4 regions of the Paenarthrobacter sp. NPDC018779 genome follow, and region 1 is predicted to be linked to each of the others. Evidence: riboswitches for the same ligand, from Rfam matches in the RefSeq annotation. Region 1 holds a riboswitch; each other region holds the start of a gene.
What was found. Region 1 has a riboswitch for thiamine pyrophosphate ahead of ACH488_RS16825 (ECF transporter S component). Riboswitches for the same ligand answer to the same signal wherever they lie in the genome.
Positions count from the first base shown of each region.

Region 1 (4,821 bases):
TTGTTGTTCTTTGTCCCGGCCATGAACCTGGCTGGCATACCGCCGTTCTCCGGGTTCCTCGGAAAGCTCGGCCTCCTGCAGGCAGGCGTCGAGCTTGGCACGCCCCTGGCCATCATCCTGGTGGTGGGCGGCGTCGTCACGAGCCTCCTGACCCTGCTCGCCATCGCCCGCGTGTGGAACAGGGCCTTCTGGCGCAAGCCCGAGGATGCTGAATACCCGGATCCGGTGCTCCTGACGCCCGGCCGTGCCGGTGTCCTTCCCCGGACCATGGTGGGTTCGACGGCCGGACTGGTGGTCTTCGGCGTAGCGCTGACTGTCTTCGCCGGACCGCTTTTCCAGCTGTCCGGCGGTTCAGCCGAGATCATGCTCGACCGTTCGGCCTACATCCACTCCGTCCTGGGTGACAACGCTCCGGTGCCGGCAGCGGTGGAGACAGGCGGTGCCAAATGAGCCGCAAACCGATCTCTTTCCGCACCGAACTCCCACTGCTGATCTGGCTGGTGATTGTGTGGGGCGCCCTGTGGCGGGATTTCAGCCCTGGCAATCTGTTGTTCGGCGCGCTCATCGCCATCGTGGTGGCCAAGCTGTTCTACCTGCCGCCCGTTGAACTGAGCGGCCGCTTCAACATCCTCCGCGCCATTCCCTTCGCCTTCATGTTCCTCGGCAAAGTGGTGGCAGCGAGCTTCCTGGTCCTCTACCTGGCCGTGGTCAAGGGACCCAAGGTGCGCAGCGCCGTCGTCGCTGTTCCGCTGCGGAGCCATGCCGACCTCATGGTGACGGCCACCGGCCACGTCATATCCCTGATCCCGGGCTCGCTGGTGGTGGAAGTGGACCGCTCCACCTCCACGCTCTACCTGCACGCCCTCAACATCTACGGAGAGGAAGATGTGCGGAAGATCCGGCACGAAGTGCAAGACATCGAAGCCGGACTGATCAGGATCATGGGCACCCGCGAGGAAGTGGCAGCCCTCCGGACTGAAGCCACCGGCATGGAAGGAGCATCACTGTGAAAGAACTGGTCCTCATAGTTACCGCTGTGATCCTCAGCCTCGCCGCGGCAGGGGCGATCATCCGGATCGCCGTCGGGCCTTCGTTGCTGGACCGCGTGCTCGCGTCCGACGTGCTCTTGGCTATTCTTGGCGCTGCGCTGGCCGTGGATATGGCCGTCAACCGGCACCTGAACAACCTCATGCTCCTGGTTGCCCTGACGGTGATCGGATTTATCGGATCAGTGACCGTGGCCCGGTTTGTGGCTGAGCGAAGGGGCCAGGCCAATGACTCCTGATGCAAGCGGCGTCGACCTCGTAGTAGATGCCGTCACGGCAGTCTTCCTGGTGGTGGGCGCCCTGATGTCACTGGGTGCGGCCATTGGATTGTTGCGCTTCCCGGACCTCATGAGCCGCATGCACGCGGCTACCAAACCGCAGGTGTTGGGCCTGTTCCTCATGCTCGCCGCGATCGGCCTGCAGATGCGCACCTGGTGGGTGTGGCCCGTGCTGCTGGTGGCTTGGATCTTCCAGTTGCTCACGGCACCCGTTGCTGCCCACATGGTGGGGCGTTCGGCCTACCGTACCAAGCATGGGCACCGCGAATTGCTCACCAAGGACGAACTGGAAGCCGTGGTGCAGCGGGCAGCCGAAGGACGCTCGGAGGACTAGGCCAACGCGGGGTCACTTCCGGCCCATCCCGACGTCCACCATGGGCCGGAAGTGACCCCGCGTTGGTGTTAGACGATGTCTTGGGACTTGGCGAAGCGGGCGATTGCGCGCTGCGTACCCCGGCTGGCCAGGACCTGGATGAGGGTGCTGACAAACGCCGAGATGAGGGCGAACGTCAGTGCTGAGCGGAGGCTCGTTTCCATGTCATCGTTGCCTTTGGGCGGCTTGTTGCCCGTGGCTTTTTCCCATCCCTTGTTGACCAGCTTGGTGCCAAGGAAACCCGCGCCGAGGCTCACGCCTGCGCCCAGAAGCTTGAGGAAGAAGTTCATGCCTTCAGCCTAACCTCACAACCCGGAGGATCCTGCTTAGCCCCGGCTCGCCCTCTCCTTGAGGAAGGCGGCCAGGGAGCCCGGTGGTGCCAGTACGGGAACCACCTTATGATCCGCGGTCCACATGGCATCAACGGAATCGAAACCGGAGATTTCCTTGAGCAGGTAATACGTGGGCGGCATGAGTTGCAGCTTGCCCTCGGCCTCCGCGGACAGGATTCCGTCAACGGGCATCCACAGTGACTGCCAGGCCTCGGTGGTCTGGTGTTGCGGTGCGGTGTCCGGGGCAGGCTTGGCGACGTAAAAGTAGGTATCGAACCGCTTGGGCATGTCCACCGGCGTGATCCAGTTGGCCCACGGCCGCAGGTCGGCCGGATCCAACGTGAGGCCGGCTTCCTCCTGGACCTCGCGGATGGCGGCGGCGAGAACGGTGCCGGCGCTCTTGCCTGCCTGTCCGCCGGTCGTGGGGGAATCGGGTTCTGCTGCGGCGATTGAGCTCAGTCGCCACTCCTTGGCATGCCGTTCCAGAAGCCCGGGTGAGTAGTCCCATCCTGCGGAATCCGCGGCGTCCACGCGGCCACCGGGGAACACCACCATCCCCGCCGCGAAGTCCATGGTGGACACCCGGTGCTGGACGAAGGCCTCCAGCCCAGCAGGCGTATCGCGCAGCAGGATCACGCTGGCCGCAAGGCGGGCTTCGGCCACTGGCTTGGCTGCGTCAGGATGGCTTGGACCGGGAGTTTCCGTCATGCAGCCATTGTCTCAGCTACGTTGCGGGGCCTGTTGTGCGCCCTAAGGTCGGGGAATGGCGCGTAAAGCAGGCCCCGCAACGGATTTATGACCAGCCGCATGACCCCGCAAACCCCTTCAGGTGTAAACTGAACCACGCCCATAAGGGCAGATTGATAACGACAGGGGAGCGCCGCCGTCGAACCTGCAGCGATGCAGGAGACGCGAGGGCGCTGAGAGTGCGGACAGCCGCAGACCCTCGAACCTGATCCGGTTAGTACCGGCGCAAGGGAGTCGAGCTTCTCAGAGTGTCCGGACCAGGGCGGCGTGAGCCGGCCGGGGTATCCGGGGAGCACTTTCCCCTCCTGTAACCTCAGGAGGCAAAGAAATGACCACGGCAAGCGTGAAGAAGACCAGTAACAGCTGGCGTGTTGTAGACATTGTGGTGGCAGCGTTGATCGCCATCGCCGGCGGCGTGATTTTCTGGGCATGGTCCCAGGGCGCCGCAATCGTATCCATCCCCATGAACGCGGCCTACCCGCCCCTTACCGGCCTGATCGCCGGCGGCTGGATGATCCCCGCAGTGCTGGGCATGCTCATCATCCGCAAGCCGGGTGCGGCGCTGTTCTGCGAGGCTGTGGCCGCCACCGGCGAGCTCATCATGGGCTCGCAGTACGGCACCACGGTGCTGATCTCCGGCATCCTGCAGGGCCTCGGCGCCGAGCTGGTGTTCGCTGCGTTCCGTTACAAGAAGTTCAACCTGCCCACCTCGCTCCTGGCGGGTGCCGGTGCTGGACTCTTCTGCGGCCTCAACGACTCGTTCCTCCCGTGGGGCTGGAACATCGCCTACGAGGCCGTGGACAAGCTGGCGTACATCGCATTCTGCACCCTGTCCGGCGCGATCATTGCCGGTGCGTTGTCTTGGGTAGCTACCCGTGGACTCGCTTCCACTGGCGTGCTGAGCGCTTTCGCGTCCCGCAAGGCTGCGTCGGAGCCCGTCTTCAACTGATGGCCGCCACAAACAGCGGCCAGCCTGCCGCCATCTCCGCCGAGGGCTGGGGATGGCGGCACGCCGGGCGGTCCGCCCCTGCCATCCACGGACTGGACCTCCGGATCGAACCCGGGGAGCGCGTGCTCCTGCTGGGTCCCTCCGGAGCCGGCAAATCGACGCTCCTGCACGCCCTTGCCGGGGTGCTGGGCGACGAGGAAGACGACTCGGATGAAACAGGCTCACTGCTGATCGACGGCGCACTGCCGCGCGAACAGCGGGGCCGCGCCGGTTTGATGCAGCAGGACCCGGAAACGCAGGTGGTCCTGTCCCGCGTGGGCGACGACGTAGCGTTTGGTGCCGAGAACCTCGCCGTTCCGAGGGCAGAGATTTGGGCTCGCGTCCATGAAGCGCTCGACGACGTCGGGTTGCGTACCGCTGCAGGTGGCGGCCTGGCACTGGACCACCCGACGGCGGCACTCTCCGGAGGGCAAAAGCAGCGCCTTGCGCTTGCCGGAATTCTGGCGATGCGGCCAGGGCTGCTCCTGCTGGACGAGCCGACAGCCAACCTGGACCCGGCGGGAGTGCTGGAAGTCCGCGACGCCGTTGGCCGCTGCCTGGACAAGACCGGTGCAACCCTGGTGGTGGTGGAGCACCGGGTGTCCGTGTGGAAGGACCTGGTGGACAGGATTGTGGTCCTGCAACCCGGCGGTGGGGTCCTCCTGGACGGGCCGCCGGATCGCGTGCTTTCCGAGGCACGGACCATGCTCATTGATGCCGGCGTGTGGGTTCCCGGCTATGTCCCGCGGACCCGGGGCAGGAAGGCCGACCCTACGGGACCGGCACCGTTGCTTCTGGCGGCACAGGACCTGGCTGTGTCCCGGGAAAAACCCCGTCGCCGGGGATTCAAGAGGATCCCACCCGTGCCTGTCCAAGCCGGGGTTACCGCGCAGGTCAGGGCCGGACAAGCGTTGACCATCACGGGTCCGAACGGTGCGGGCAAGTCAACGTTCGCGCTCACGATGGCGGGCCTCCTGGCGCCGGTTCACGGCAAGGTGTCTGCCGCCGTCGAACTTTCCCAAGGCGCCGGAATCGATCCGTTCAAGTGGAAAGCAGA
Region 1 is NZ_JBIRZS010000018.1:51,491-56,311, reverse strand. Features, by position in the region: gene ACH488_RS16855 (Na+/H+ antiporter subunit D) at 1-450, shown strand, start outside; gene ACH488_RS16850 (Na+/H+ antiporter subunit E) at 447-1,010, shown strand; gene ACH488_RS16845 (monovalent cation/H+ antiporter complex subunit F) at 1,007-1,285, shown strand; gene mnhG (monovalent cation/H(+) antiporter subunit G) at 1,275-1,658, shown strand; gene ACH488_RS16835 (DUF4235 domain-containing protein) at 1,727-1,987, opposite strand; gene ACH488_RS16830 (NUDIX hydrolase) at 2,024-2,737, opposite strand; TPP riboswitch at 2,891-3,026, shown strand; gene ACH488_RS16825 (ECF transporter S component) at 3,105-3,725, shown strand; gene ACH488_RS16820 (ABC transporter ATP-binding protein) at 3,725-4,821, shown strand, end outside.

Region 2 (4,821 bases), on a different contig from region 1:
GCTGCCCATCGTGCTGGGTACGGCAGCTGCCGCAGGCGCGGTGGTCTACCTGGGCCGTACGCGTACTTCGCGGGACACCACGGCCCTGACCAAGGCCCTGCGTCTCTAGGCAGGTCCCTGACCACCGGCGTTAAACAGCTGTGGCCACCGCCCTAAAAGGTGGTGGCCACGACTGTTTAAGGGTCAGAGGAACTCTGCGCGGCCCTCCATGGCTGAGGACGCCAAGGCGTGCTCCCGGCGTGGAATCCGTCCGGCCTGGCGGGCGAACCGGCCGGACAGGACTGCGTGTTTGAACGCCTCGCCCATCAGGGCCGGGTTCTGGGCCCGGGTCACAGCGGTGGCCAGGAGGACAGCGTCACACCCCAGCTCCATGGCAAGCGCCGCGTCGGAGGCCGTGCCGATACCAGCGTCCAGGACCACTGGGACAGAAGCGCGGGAGACGATGACCTCGATATTGTGCGGGTTGAGGATACCCAGGCCCGTTCCGATCGGCGCGCCGAGCGGCATGACGGCTGTGGCGCCAAGGTTCTCCAGGCGCAGGGCCAACACGGGATCGTCGTTGGTGTAGGCGAACACCTTGAAGCCCCGGTTCACCAATTGTTCCGTGGCCTCCACGAGTTCCACCGCGTCGGGAAGAAGGGTGTGTTCGTCAGCGATGACCTCAAGCTTGACCCAGTCGGTCTCCAACGCCTCGCGTGCCAGTTCAGCGGTCAGCACCGCGTCCTTGGCAGTGAAGCAGCCTGCGGTGTTGGGCAGCACCCGGATGTTGTTGTCCACCAGGAGTTGGAAGAGCGAACCGGCCTCTGCCGGAGAGTAACGCCGCATGGCCACGGTGGTCAGTTCCGTCCCGGAGGCCAGGAGTGCGGCTCCCAGGCCTTCGAGGCTGGGGGCGCCTCCCGTTCCCATGATGAGGCGGGAGGTCAGTTCAACACCGTCAATGACCAAGGGGTCGATCCGGGTTTCGATGCTTGTTGTGGTCATGGTTCAGCCTCCTTGGACGGCGGTAACGAGTTCCAGTTCATCGCCTTCAGCGAGGTCCGTTGCGGCCCACTGGCTGCGCGGCACTACTTCGGAGTTGCGTGCGACGGCGACACCCAGCTTGCCGCCGTCGGCCGCCTGTCCGCGGTGGTCCAGTTCACGGCCGGTGACGGACGTGACCAGGGTGCTGACGGAGGCCCCGTCCACTACTGAGTGGTGGGCCCCGTTGAGTTTGATGTTCATGCTGATTCCTTGGTGAATGGTCTTGTGTGCGCCGAGGTATGGATGGCGGGTGCACTTCCCGGCGGCCCAAAGCGGTCCGGCCTGAAGCGCGTCCACCGGGGATCGGCCGAGCCCGTTATCAAGCCGCCCACGATTGCCGCGGCCGCGGGAGTCAGGAGAACTCCGTGCCGGAAGAAGCCCGTGGCGACGATGAGGCCCTGGACCTCTCCGCCGGCGCCCGCCACGCGTCCCAGCAGCGGGGCATTGTCCGGTGTTCCCGGCCTTGCCCGGGCGGTCGTTTCGAGGAGCTCCAGTTCGGCGACGGCGGGGACAAGGACCTGGGCATCGCGCAGGAGCTGGTAGACGCCCCCGGCCGAGACGGCGTTGGAGCTGCTGGACAACCCGTCTTCACGCTGGGTGGCCCCTATCACCACGGTCCCGTCCTCACGGGGGACGATATAGACCGGCACACCCCTCACCATTCCGCGGACAGTGGAGGTGACGAGGGGTTGCAGTGACTCCGGGACGCGCAGCCTGAGGATATCCCCGTAGACCGGCCGCAACGGGAGATGGAGCTGCTCCGGGAGGCTGCTGATGGTCGCAGCATCCAGGCCATTGGCAAGGACAGTTTCCTTGGCCAGGACCCGCCCACCGCCGCTGAGTTCAACGCCGCCTACGCGTCCTCCGGCCCAGAGCAGGCTGACGGCCGGTTCCCGAACGTGGAACCCGTCTTCGGTCCCCTCGATCCAGCTGGTGTCGGCGGGACGGTGGGCAGCCAGACCCGCCAGGAGGCACGCTGCAAGCTTGCGCGGATCCACCTGGTGGTCGGCCGGAATGTGGAACGCGCAGGAAATTTGGGGACTCAACAGTGGCTCGCGCCCACGGGCATCCCTCAGCAGGAGTGGCTCCACCTGGAGTCCCGCAGCCACCTGGACTGCCCGGAGGTCCGCGAGCGCACGGCGGTCGGCGGCGTCGGCACCCACGGCGAGGGTCGCCGTCGTGCGGTATCCGGCCGCTTCCCTCGACGCGGCGAGGCTGTCCACGAAAGCCGGCCAGCGCCGCGACGATTCCAGCATGAGTTCCAGGAGGTCTTCCTCCTGGTAGTGGAGCTCGCTGACGGGCGCCAGCATGCCGGCGGCGGCAAACGTTGCTCCGCTTGCCGGTGCCGGGTCGATAAGGACCACTGAACGGCCCACGCGTCGCGCCTCATGCGCAATCCCGAGTCCAATGACGCCGCCCCCGATGACGGCGACATCTGCGTGAATGGCTTCTGCCATGGATTCCCTTCCCTACGCCGGTACTAGCCGGATCAGGTCAAGCGGTCGGCGCTGAAGCCCTCTCAGCCGGACGGTCATAAAGTCGATCGTCGCGGCTCCCGCAGTACGTGCCCAGTTTAGAGGAACTACTCTGGTTTGCATGACCCAGCCTGATCTCCTTTCCCCTGCCCGCCTGTATTTGTGCACCGACGCCCGCCGGCGGCAGGACGATTTCGAAGACTTTGTGGACGCCGCGTTCGAGGGCGGAGTGGATATCATCCAGCTCCGCGACAAGACGCTCGAGGCTGCCGAAGAACTGGAACTGCTGGAGGTCCTGAACAAGGTTGCCAGCCGCCACGGACGCCTCTGGGCCGTCAACGACCGTGCCGATGTTGCCCGTATTTCCGGGGCTCCGGTGTTCCACATCGGCCAAAAGGACATCCCTTTGGGGGCGGCCCGTGAGCTGCTCCCGGACGGGGAAACAATCGGCCTTTCCACCCACTCGCCTGAGCAGGTGGACGCGGCTGTGGCTGCTTCCCGGGGTACGGGTGGCCTGGACTACTTCTGCGTAGGACCCCTCTGGGCCACGCCCACAAAGCCGGGCCGCGCTGCTGTGGGGCTGGACCTGGTCACATATGCTGCGGAAGCCGTAAAACAAGCCGGGGTGGACCTGCCCTGGTTCGCCATCGGCGGCGTGGACCTTGAAAACGTGGAGCAAGTGGTTGCCGCCGGCGCCAGCCGCATCGTGGTGGTCCGCGCCATCACCGAGGCGGCGGACCCGACGGCGGCCGCGCGGGCACTGCTTGCGGCGCTCGACGCGGCCTAGGCCGTCAACCCAAGCCCCGTCATGCGGCGCCCGTGCCGTTCGGCCAGCTCGGCGGTGAGCTGATGGACTGCGGCACGGGATCCGCGTCCATCGCGCAGCAGTGGTCCAAGGTCCGGGTGCTCCAGGCCTACCCGCTGGGCCTGGGTGAGGGCCTCCCCCACAATCCTGCGGCCCCAAAGCGAGAGCCGCGAAGCCAGCCGGGGGGCATCCCGCAGTGCCCGGCGCAGCAGGATCCGCAGGGCCTCCGTAGCCTGGTCGGCCGAGCAGACCTGCTGGACGAAATGCTGGATCCCGGAATCGAGGAACCCGGCGACAGTTCGGTAAAAGTCCGCCGAGACGGTGTCTATGACATAGGCCTTCGTCACCGACTCGAACCAGTCACCGGGTGGGGTCCGCTCGTGGAAATGGTCGAAGGAGCCCTGGAACGGGAGCATGGCATCCTCTGGATCGTTCCCCATTTCGGTGAGCCGGCCACTGATCACGGCGTAGTTTCCGAAGGCGCCAACAGCGATCTTGGCCAGCATGGCCCGTTCGCGAAGCGTCGGTGCCATACGGGAGTCGGAGGACAACCGCCCAAAGGCGGATAACTCCCCGTAGGCCATGGCACCCAGCAGCCCGGCGGCGAGCTGTCCCGGGGAGTCGTTGCGGCCGGTGGAGGTGCCCATGTTCCAAGACTATCCGTCGAATTCGGGCTAGTCTGACTTTCGTGTCACATCATCGGATAGCGCCCAACGTCGACGATTCTTCCGACCAGCTCGCGGAGTCCTTGGCCGCGCTCAGGACCGAGCTGGAACTGCCCGCGGAGTACCCCGGCGAAGCGTTGGCGGAGGCACGAGCGGCCGTTGAACACCATCAACTACCCGCCCGGGATTTGCTCGACGTTCCCTTTGTCACCATTGATCCCGCCACCTCAACCGACTTGGACCAGGCCCTTTTCATCGACCGCGCAGGCGAGGGCTACAAAGTTCTTTACGCCATTGCGGACGTCCCCTCCTTTGTTGTTCCCGATGGAGCCTTGGACGCGGAAACCAGGCGGCGCGGCCAGACCTTCTACGCTCCCGACGGCCGGATTCCCCTGCACCCGGAGGTGATCAGCGAGCATGCCGGCAGCCTGCTGGCAGGGCAGGATTGCGGCGCGTACGTGTGGGACTTCGACCTCGACGCGCAGGCGGACGTCGTCTCCGTCTCTGTCGCGCGCGCCACGGTGCGGAGCCGCGCGAAGCTGAGCTACAAGGGTGCCCAGGAGCAGATCGATTCCGGCTCGGCCCTTCCCGTCCTCCAACTGCTGAAGGAGGTTGGACTGAAACGCGTGGAGCTGGAACGCAAGCGCGGTGGTGCCAGCCTCAACATGCCTGAGCAGGAGATTGTCCAGGCAACAGGTGGTGGCGGATACCGAATCGTGGCTGCCCCTTCGCTTCCCGTGGAGGATTGGAACGCCCAGATCTCCCTCATGACGGGCATGGCCGCGGCCCGCATGATGCTCGACGGCAAGGTAGGGATCCTGCGCACCATGCCCGCGCCGGACGAGCGCTCCTTGCT
Region 2 is NZ_JBIRZS010000002.1:166,325-171,145, reverse strand. Features, by position in the region: gene ACH488_RS03165 (hypothetical protein) at 1-109, shown strand, start outside; gene ACH488_RS03160 (thiazole synthase) at 184-981, opposite strand; gene thiS (sulfur carrier protein ThiS) at 985-1,221, opposite strand; gene thiO (glycine oxidase ThiO) at 1,218-2,477, opposite strand; TPP riboswitch at 2,470-2,589, opposite strand; gene thiE (thiamine phosphate synthase) at 2,617-3,282, shown strand; gene ACH488_RS03140 (ferritin-like fold-containing protein) at 3,279-3,947, opposite strand; gene ACH488_RS03135 (RNB domain-containing ribonuclease) at 3,989-4,821, shown strand, end outside.
Region 2: it holds a riboswitch for thiamine pyrophosphate, as region 1 does, so the genes downstream of both, thiO (glycine oxidase ThiO) here and ACH488_RS16825 (ECF transporter S component) in region 1, are expected to answer to the same signal.

Region 3 (4,821 bases), on a different contig from region 1:
GCCGGATCGAAAACGCCCTGAAGTCGGGCGATTCCGTCCTGGTGCAGGTAACCAAGGATCCCGTCGGGCACAAGGGTGCACGCCTGACCAGCCAGATTTCCCTCCCGGGCCGCTACCTGGTGTACGTCCCCGGCGGTTCCATGACGGGCATCTCACGCAAGTTGCCCGACGTCGAACGCAACCGCCTCAAGCGGATCCTGAAGGACCGTTTGCCGGAAAACGCCGGTGTCATTGTCCGTACGGCTGCCGAAGGCGCCTCGGAAGAGGAACTGACCCACGACATCAACCGCCTCCGTGCGCAGTGGGAAGGCATCGAGGGCCAGGCGTCCTCCACGAAGGTGCTGGCACCCGAGCTGCTGTACGGCGAGCCCGATTTGACCATCAAGGTGGTCCGTGACGTCTTCAACGAGGACTTCTCGAAGCTGATCGTTTCCGGTGACGATGCCTGGGACACCATTGAGGCTTACGTCACCTATGTGGCGCCGGACCTGGTGGGCCGGCTCGAAAAGTGGACCAAGGACCAGGACATTTTCTCGGCTTGGCGCATCGACGAGCAGATCCACAAGGCCCTGGAACGCAAGGTCTTCCTGCCGTCGGGCGGATCCCTGGTGATCGACCGTACCGAGGCCATGACCGTGGTGGACGTCAATACCGGGAAGTTCACCGGCAGCGGTGGAAACCTCGAGGAGACCGTCACCAAGAACAACCTTGAGGCCGCAGAGGAGGTTGTCCGCCAGCTGCGCCTGCGCGATATCGGTGGCATCATCGTCATCGACTTCATCGACATGGTGCTCGAATCCAACCGCGACCTGGTGCTGCGCCGCCTCGTGGAATGCCTGGGCCGGGACCGTACCAAGCATCAGGTGGCCGAAGTGACATCGCTCGGCCTGGTGCAGATGACGCGCAAGCGCATGGGCACGGGCCTGCTGGAGGTCTTTGGCGAGCAGTGTGAGCACTGTGCCGGACGCGGTGTGGTGACCCACGACGAGCCCGTGGAGCATCGGCGTGCCAACGTCGTTGCCGCCGAGCAGCACCGGCCGCACGCCGACACCCAGCAGCAGCCTTCCACCCGGACTGAGCGGAAGCGCCGCCGCGGCAAGGGCGGGGGGCAGCCGGCAGAGAGCCCGACGCCGGTCCACGCCGCTGCCTCTCCCGCGCCTTCGACGCCGGTGCCCGAGCCGGTGGACCCCGCCCGGCAGGCCAAAGCGCAGGCCACCAGGGCTGCCCTGGCCACGATTGCCGCTGCAGCGCACGCTGCCCACCTGCACGATGACGAGGTTCACCGGGCCGAGGAGGAAGCACGTGCCGCAGCCGCCGCCGCAACCGGGGCTGGAGCGGAGCACGCTGACGAGGTGCCGGATTCAAGCGGCGCCGAGGGCACCCCGCGTGCCACGCCGGTGCTCCGGTTCGGTGGTGAAGAGGTTGCCTTGCCCTTCGTGGAACACCACGAGGAGCCGGCTTCGGAGAAGCCTGCCATGACTTTGGACCTGTTGGCCGAGGCTTTCTCCCACCTGGGTGGGGGTCCTGTGACTGTCGAAAGCCAGGATGAGCCGGCCGCCCCTGATGCTGCTCCGGCGGAAACTGTCCCGTCCCGGCAGGCTGCTGCGGAGGAAAGCGATCCGTCCAGCCGTGCCCGCGGTCGGCGTGGTCGCCGGAACCGCAGCGCCAGCCGGGCGCAGGGTGCTGCCAACGAGACCACGGTGGAGCACCACGAGGTGTCCGCTTCCACCGGTGGGGGAGCGGCCCATGAAGCCAAGGCGCCGCAGGAGCAGGCCAAGAAGGAGTCCGCTGCTTCTGAGCCGATTATCCTCGGCGTGGGGGTTCCGGCCTCGGAACTCTAGGCATTGCCAACGTCATGTAACGGACCGAGGGTCCGGCAGTAGCTACTGCCGGACCCTCGGTCCGTTAGGCTTGGTCACTGACACGGGGTGCCAGGCGTTGGGCCGGGCTGAGATCCAGACCCGTTGAACCTGTCCGGTTAGCACCGGCGAAGGGATGTCCCTCATGACTTCATCGTTGAATTCAGCCGTCTACGCCGTGGCCCGCACCGGCCGGCAATACCCGCGTGTCCTCAGCATCGCCGGTTCCGACCCCTCCGGCGGCGCAGGAATCCAGGCAGACCTGAAAAGCATTGCCGCCCACGGTGGCTACGGGATGGCAGTGGTCACGGCGCTCACGGCGCAAAACACCCTGGGTGTTACTGCCGTCCATGTCCCGCCCGTGGACTTCCTGCGGCAGCAGCTTGAGGCGATCAGCAGCGATGTAACCATCGACGCCGTCAAGATCGGGATGCTGGGCGACGCCGAAGTGATCGGCGAGGTGCGTGGCTGGCTCGAGAAGGTGCGTCCCGCCGTCGTGGTCCTTGATCCGGTAATGGTAGCTACCAGTGGTGACCGACTCCTCCGGGAATCCGCCGAAGCCGCACTGCGCGAACTTTTGCCGCTGGCCGACCTCATCACCCCCAACATTCCTGAACTGGCCATGTTGCTGGGGGAGCCGGAGGCGACGGACTGGTCCACCGCCCTCGAACAGGGCAAGCGGCTCGCTGCCGAATGCGGAAACACCGTGCTGGTGAAGGGCGGACACTTGGCAGGAGCCGAGTGCCCCGATGCGCTCGTCAACACGAACGGGCTGCTGCGGCAGGACTTTGTCTCGGTGGCAGGGCCACGGGTGGAGACGAAGAACAGCCACGGAACGGGCTGCTCATTGTCCTCGGCGCTGGCCACGGTCCAGGCGCGGACGGGAGACTGGGAAGCGTCGCTGCGGGAGGTCAAGCCCTGGCTCCTGCAGGCCCTGGCCACGGCGGATGTGCTGGAGGTGGGCCATGGCAGCGGCCCCATCAACCACTTCCACCAAGCACAGCAGGCTGGAGGCCCGGGGGCTTTCGCCGCCCGCCTGTGGGAGGAAGCGGCACCTGAACTGGACGCCATCTACGGCCTCGACTTCATCCACGGGTTGGAGTCTGGCAGCCTCCCAGAACCCCAGTTCAACTACTACCTCGCGCAGGATGCCCTTTACCTCAACGGCTATTCGCGGGTGCTGGCACGCGCAGGTGCCCTCGCTCCCACCGAGGAAGAACAGCTGTTCTGGGCCAGGTCCTCGCAGCTCTGCCTCGAGGTCGAATCCGAACTGCACCGGAATTGGCTGAGCACCAGGCAGGCCGCTACCCACACCGGTCCTGTCACCAAGGCCTATGTGGACCACCTGCTGGCGGCCTCGGCCTCTGGAAGCTACGGCGTGCTGCTCGCGGCGATCCTGCCCTGCTACTGGCTCTACGCCGAGGTGGGACACCAGCTCCACGCGAATTACGTCAAGGCAGGGTCCCCGTCGGAGCACGCGTATGCGGACTGGTTGAAGACCTACGCCGATGAAGACTTCGCCGAGGCCACCCGCAAGGCCATTGGCTTCACAGACGCGGCCGCGGTGGTCGCTTCCAGCCAGGACCGGGCTGCCATGGTGGAGGCTTTCGCCCATTCGTGCCGCCATGAGACTGCCTTCTTCGACGCCCCGCGGTTGTACGCCTAAAGGACCACCCGCGCGTCGAAGAGGTGAAATCCCGGTAAAGCGTCCAGGAGCCTGTAGGCTGTATGGGCACGGTGCCGGGAAAGTCCGTTCCTACTGGTGACTAGCGTCACGCGGTGGCTTCCGGACCCGGCCTCATTTGCAGCCGAGGGTCGAATTAGCGTAATCTTGATCTTCGGTGCTTACGCCAACACTTGGGTTATGCCCCCTGGAATTATTCACGGGATGACTCGCGGGCTTCGATCTGGAGTCCACGGCGTTGAGGCACAGCGTGAACCAGGCCTGATTCCGGTTCGAGTTCCGCACGCAAATTTAGTAAGAAACGTCGAGAGAAGTGAGTACCCAAGTGGTGTACGCGATTGTCCGCGCAGGCGGCCGCCAAGAAAAGGTTTCCGTTGGAGACTACGTAACGCTGAACCGCGTCCCCGGTGGAGCCGGCAGCACGCTTGAGCTGCCCGCCTTGCTCCTGGTTGACGGCGACAAGGTCACCTCCGCTGCTGCGGACCTGGCCAAGGTGAAGGTCACGGCCGAGATCCTGGAGGACCTCCGTGGTCCCAAGATCGTCATCCAGAAGTTCAAGAACAAGACCGGCTACAAGAAGCGCCAGGGTCACCGTCAGGAACTGACCAAGATCAAGATCACGAGCATCGCGTAACTTTCCTTACGCAGTTCAGATTTTCAGTTTCCCCACATATTTAGAGGCAGGCATTTCACATGGCACACAAAAAAGGCGCGAGCTCCACTCGCAACGGTCGTGACTCCAACGCACAGCGCCTCGGCGTCAAGCGTTTCGGTGGCCAGGTAGTTTCCGCAGGCGAAATCATCGTTCGCCAGCGTGGAACCCACTTCCACCCCGGTGCAGGCGTGGGTCGCGGTGGCGACGACACCCTGTTCGCACTCCAGGCTGGTGCGGTTGAGTTCGGTACTCGCCGCGGCCGTCGCGTAGTGAACATCGTTGCTGCTGCAGCTGCAGAGTAACAACAAGTTCTGAACCGGTGGAGCGGGCCCAAAAGGCCCGCTCCACCGTTCTTTTAACCGCATTACAATCGTTCGGGGCGCCCGGTGCGCGCCGGACATGGCATTCGCGCTGTTTACAGCAACAGAGGAGATAGACGTGGCGAGCTTTGTAGACCGGGTAGTCCTGCACGTTTCAGGCGGTACCGGCGGCCACGGCTGTGTTTCCGTCAAGCGTGAAAAATTCAAGCCACTCGGCGGTCCCGACGGCGGCAATGGCGGCAATGGCGGCGACGTCATCCTCCGTGTGTCCTCGCAAACCACCACGCTGCTGGACTACCACCA
Region 3 is NZ_JBIRZS010000001.1:61,055-65,875, forward strand. Features, by position in the region: gene ACH488_RS00325 (Rne/Rng family ribonuclease) at 1-1,841, shown strand, start outside; TPP riboswitch at 1,915-2,013, shown strand; gene thiD (bifunctional hydroxymethylpyrimidine kinase/phosphomethylpyrimidine kinase) at 2,005-3,525, shown strand; gene rplU (50S ribosomal protein L21) at 3,869-4,177, shown strand; gene rpmA (50S ribosomal protein L27) at 4,237-4,500, shown strand; gene obgE (GTPase ObgE) at 4,637-4,821, shown strand, end outside.
Region 3: it holds a riboswitch for thiamine pyrophosphate, as region 1 does, so the genes downstream of both, thiD (bifunctional hydroxymethylpyrimidine kinase/phosphomethylpyrimidine kinase) here and ACH488_RS16825 (ECF transporter S component) in region 1, are expected to answer to the same signal.

Region 4 (4,821 bases), on a different contig from region 1:
GTAATCGGCCCCGGCAGCATGCACGGCCTGCCCGGCAAGATCGCCAAGTTGTTCAACTTCGAAATCAGTGATGCCATCGATCCGGACGGCGGACCCGGCAACGTCGGCGCCGCGTTCAAGGGCCGCAGCCCGCTTCAGTGCTTCGTCGTGGGTGGCTACAAAAATTTCGGCAAAGCCCATGGGAACTACTCTCATTCCGTCGTGCTGACAAGTCGCGGATACGGACCCGCAGGCCCGTTCCCCGCCACTGCCCAGCCTAGTGCAGCAGACACCCGGCCGGTGCGACACGCCCCTAGCGGACGGCAACCCGCAATTGGTTCCGCCAAGGGTCTTCGAAGCGCAGTTCCTTCCCGGTGTGGTGACTCTGCAGCCCGGCGACCTTGAGGCGGTCAGCCAGCGCCCGCACGTCATCGTCATCAGGGACTTCGATCAGCACTTCACCGAGGCCCAGGGTGTCGCGGCGCGGCCCGGCGCCGCGGCTGTTCCACACATTCATGGCCATGTGGTGGTGGTACCCACCCGCCGAAACGAACAGCGCCTGGCCATGCCACCCGGCAGTCCGCTCGAAGCCCAGGGTATCCACATAGAACTTCTGCGCCGTGGCCACGTCACCCACCTGCAAGTGGACATGCCCGATTCCCGCGCCGGCCTTGGCCTGTCCCGTCACAGCCTCTTCACTGAGGTACTGCTGGAGGTAGGCCTGCGGCGGAAGCGCCACGTTGTCCATCACCACGTTCTTACCGTCCCACTGCCAGACCTCGCGCGGCTTGTCATAGTAGAGCTCAATGCCGTTGCCCTCAGGGTCGGTGAAGTAGAACGCTTCGCTCACCAAATGGTCAGCGCTGCCAACGAATGCCCGCGGTTCGTACTGGGCAGCTGTGGCGATGGTTGCCGCAAGCGACGGCTGGTCATCGAAAAGGATGGCCGTATGGAACAGGCCCGCCTCGCCGCGACCGGGGACCTGGAGCCCGGCGGCCGGGGCCAAATGCACCACCGGCTTGCCTTGGCGGCCCAAGTACAGGCCGCCATCCTGCTCGGCCACCACCTGGAGGCCCAGGGCGCGCTGGTAGTAGTCGCCCATGACTTTCATGTCGCCGACCTTGAGCATCACCGCGCCCATGGTGAGTTCGGCAGGCAGCAGGTCCTGGGTGGATGAGGTGGTCATGTGATGCTCCTGGTAATGAAGGTGGCCGCTTTTCGGCTCGCTCTATCTGTCTAAATTACTTGAAGCTTCAATTTATTCCTAGCGGATGACCGCACCCCGCAGAACAACATGGTTGAGTTCGCTGACGGTCGCCAGGTTGTGCCGGGGGTCTTCTCCGCAAACCACGACGTCGGCACTCGCGCCTTCACTGATGGCGTCGGCTCCCAGCCACGCCCGGGCACCCCAAGTGGCAGCGTTGAGGACAGCGGCAGGCGGCAGGCCGGCGTCGTGCAGTTCCTGCATTTCGTCCGCGATCCGGCCGTGTTTGATGACGCTTCCGGCGTCCGTACCCGTATAGATGGCGACTCCCGCTTCGAAAGCCTCAAGGACGCGTTCGCGGCGCCGCTCCCACAGGGCAGTCATGTGCCGGGCATAGTCCGGGAACTTGGGCATGGCCTGGGCGGCGATGTCCGGGAACGTTGCGATGTTGATCAGCGTGGGCACGATGGGCACCTGCTGCTCCACCAAACGGGGGATGTGCCGCGGCAAGAGACCGGTGGCGTGCTCGATGCAGTCAATACCGGCGTCGAGCATCTGGTCCACTGTGTCTTCGGCGAAGCAGTGCGCGGTCACGCGGGCGCCTTCGTCGTGGGCAGCGGCAATGGCGTCCTTGACCACGGCGGCGGGAAACGACGGGGCGAGGTCTCCGACGCCACGATCTATCCAGTCGCCCACCAGTTTCACCCAGCCGTCACCGTCGCGGGCTTCCTTGCGCACTGTCTCCACCAGCTCATCGGGCTCCACCTCGTGGCCCAGGCCTCGAAGGTAGCGGCGGCTCCGCGCGATGTGCCGCCCCGCCCGGATCAGCCGTGGAAGGTCCGCGCGCTGCTGGACCCAGCGAGTGTTGCTGGGCGAGCCGGCGTCCCTGATCAGCAGCGTGCCGGCGTTCCGGTCTGTTTCTGCCTGATCCAAGGTGGTTTTCTCGTCCACGCTTCCGCCCGGACCGAGGCCAATGTGGCAGTGGGCGTCCACGAAGCCGGGAAGGACCCAGCCTTCGAGCACTACGTCCGGCGCTTCCTGCGGCCGTTGAAAGGTCAGCAGGCCGTCCACAGACCACATTCCCTGGTGCTCTTGGTGGGCCTCGACCAGCACGGGGCCGCTGAATTCAATGATGTTGGCCATGGCAGAAGCCTAGTGCTCCCCCGCCGGCCACGTCCTGCCGGGCGGCTTGTGACTGGGACCACCCGGAGAGCTGTGGTAGCTTCGTCTACGACCACACGGGGGCCCCTGCAGGGGCTGAGATCGGACTGACGCAGTCTGCGACCGTTGAACCTGTCCGGGTAATGCCGGCGAAGGAAGTGAGTAATCCTTGAGCACCACAGAAACACAGCACAGCCCTGCCCAAAACCAGTCTGTTCCCACAGAGGAGACGGTCACGCAGTCGCTGAAGTCCCATTCGCTGGCGTGGCTGGAAGATCCCCGCCACGGCATCCGCGTACCGGTGACCGAAATTGCGCTGGAGCCATCGCCCAACGGCCAGGCCAACGATCCCCTGCAGGTGTACCGCACCGCCGGACCGGGCAGCGATCCGGTAGTGGGCCTGCGTCCTTTCCGGCAGCCCTGGATAGAGGAACGCCGGGACACCGAAAGCTACAGCGGCCGTGAACGGAACCTGCTCGACGACGGCAAGTCGGCTGTGCGCCGAGGCGCGGCGTCGGCGGAATGGAAGGGCGCCCAGCCGGTGCCCCGCCGCGCCAAAGAAGGCAAGACCGTCACGCAGATGCACTACGCCAAGCAGGGCATCGTGACCCCGGAAATGCGCTTTGTGGCGCTGCGGGAAAACTGCGACGTTGAGTTGGTCCGCAGCGAAGTGGCCGCAGGCCGCGCTATCATCCCGAACAACATCAACCACCCCGAATCCGAGCCGATGATCATCGGCAAGGCTTTCCTGGTGAAAATCAACGCCAACATCGGCAATTCGGCTGTGACCAGCTCCATTGCCGAGGAAGTGGACAAACTGCAGTGGGCCACCCAGTGGGGTGCCGACACTGTCATGGACCTGTCCACGGGAGACGACATCCACACCACGCGCGAGTGGATCATCCGGAACTCCCCCGTGCCCATCGGCACGGTCCCCATTTACCAGGCCCTGGAGAAAGTCAACGGCGAAGCCAACAAACTCACCTGGGAGATCTTCCGTGACACGGTGATTGAGCAGTGCGAGCAGGGGGTGGACTACATGACCATCCACGCGGGGGTCCTCCTTCGCTACGTTCCTCTGACGGCCAACCGGGTGACGGGAATCGTTTCGCGTGGCGGCTCCATCATGGCGGGCTGGTGCCTGGCCCACCACGAGGAGAACTTCCTCTACACCCACTTCGATGAGCTGTGCGAAATCTTCGCCAAGTACGATGTCGCGTTCTCGCTCGGTGACGGACTGCGTCCCGGCGCCACCGCCGACGCCAACGATGCCGCGCAGTTCGCCGAGTTGGACACCTTGGCCGAACTGACACAGCGTGCATGGGAGTACGACGTCCAGGTCATGGTGGAAGGGCCGGGGCACATCCCGTTCCACCTGGTCCGGGAAAACGTGGAACGGCAACAGGAATTGTGCAAGGGCGCCCCCTTCTACACCCTGGGACCCCTCGTGACCGACGTCGCGCCCGGCTACGACCACATCACCTCGGCCATTGGAGCCACGGAGATTGCCCGCTACGGCACGGCCATGCTGTGCTACGTGACCCCCAAGGAACACCTGGGCCTGCCCAACAAGGACGACGTCAAGACAGGCGTGATCACGTATAAGATCGCAGCCCATGCCGCAGACCTCGCCAAGGGACATCCCGGTGCGAACGAACGCGACGACGCCCTCTCCAAAGCGCGCTTCGAATTCCGTTGGCGGGACCAGTTCGCCCTGTCCCTGGACCCGGTCACCGCGGAATCCTTCCACGACGAGACGCTTCCGGCCGAACCGGCCAAGACGGCACACTTCTGCTCCATGTGCGGACCCAAGTTCTGCTCCATGCGCATCAGCCAGGACATCCGGGACGAATACGGTTCCGCCGAAGCCCAGGCCGCAATTGCGGACATGTACAGCGGCATGCGGGAAAAGAGCCAGGAGTTCCTCGCGGCAGGAGGCAAGGTCTACCTGCCCGAGCTGCAGGTCCCTGCAGGGTCAGGACGCGCGAACTGAGCTGGCCCGCCCAACCTCGGCGATGAACCGCCGGATGATCCGGTCTCCATCCACCGAGTCCTGGGGCCGGTGCCCTCCCGCCGCCACACAGCGGAGGGCACCGGTTTCCTGCAGATAGGCTGCGATCTCCTCATAGAGTGGTTCCCACCCGCCGGTGAGGACCAAGGTAGGCACGCCCGGAACGATGTGCAGTTGCGCTTCCCACGGGGGTGCCTGCAGCCGCAGCCTCCGGGCGGAACGCCTGGCCTCGGGCGTTTCCTGCCCGCCGGCCTCGGCAGAAAAAGCGCGCCGGAAGTATTCGCGTTCGTAGTCGGCGTCGTTCAGTTGGTTCCGCACGTCGAAAAGCGGCTCCATGAGGGCCCGGTGGGAAGCCGTTGCGGGCAACTCCGCGGTCAAGGACAAACACGCAGGTTCAACGAGGACCAGGGAATGCACCAGGTCCGGGCGCTCCACGGCAGCAAGCATGGCGGAAATGGCACCTTGC
Region 4 is NZ_JBIRZS010000021.1:16,540-21,360, forward strand. Features, by position in the region: gene ACH488_RS17845 (hypothetical protein) at 1-180, opposite strand, end outside; gene ACH488_RS17850 (VOC family protein) at 293-1,165, opposite strand; gene ACH488_RS17855 (amidohydrolase family protein) at 1,244-2,326, opposite strand; TPP riboswitch at 2,412-2,519, shown strand; gene thiC (phosphomethylpyrimidine synthase ThiC) at 2,514-4,337, shown strand; gene ACH488_RS17865 (alpha/beta fold hydrolase) at 4,320-4,821, opposite strand, start outside.
Region 4: it holds a riboswitch for thiamine pyrophosphate, as region 1 does, so the genes downstream of both, thiC (phosphomethylpyrimidine synthase ThiC) here and ACH488_RS16825 (ECF transporter S component) in region 1, are expected to answer to the same signal.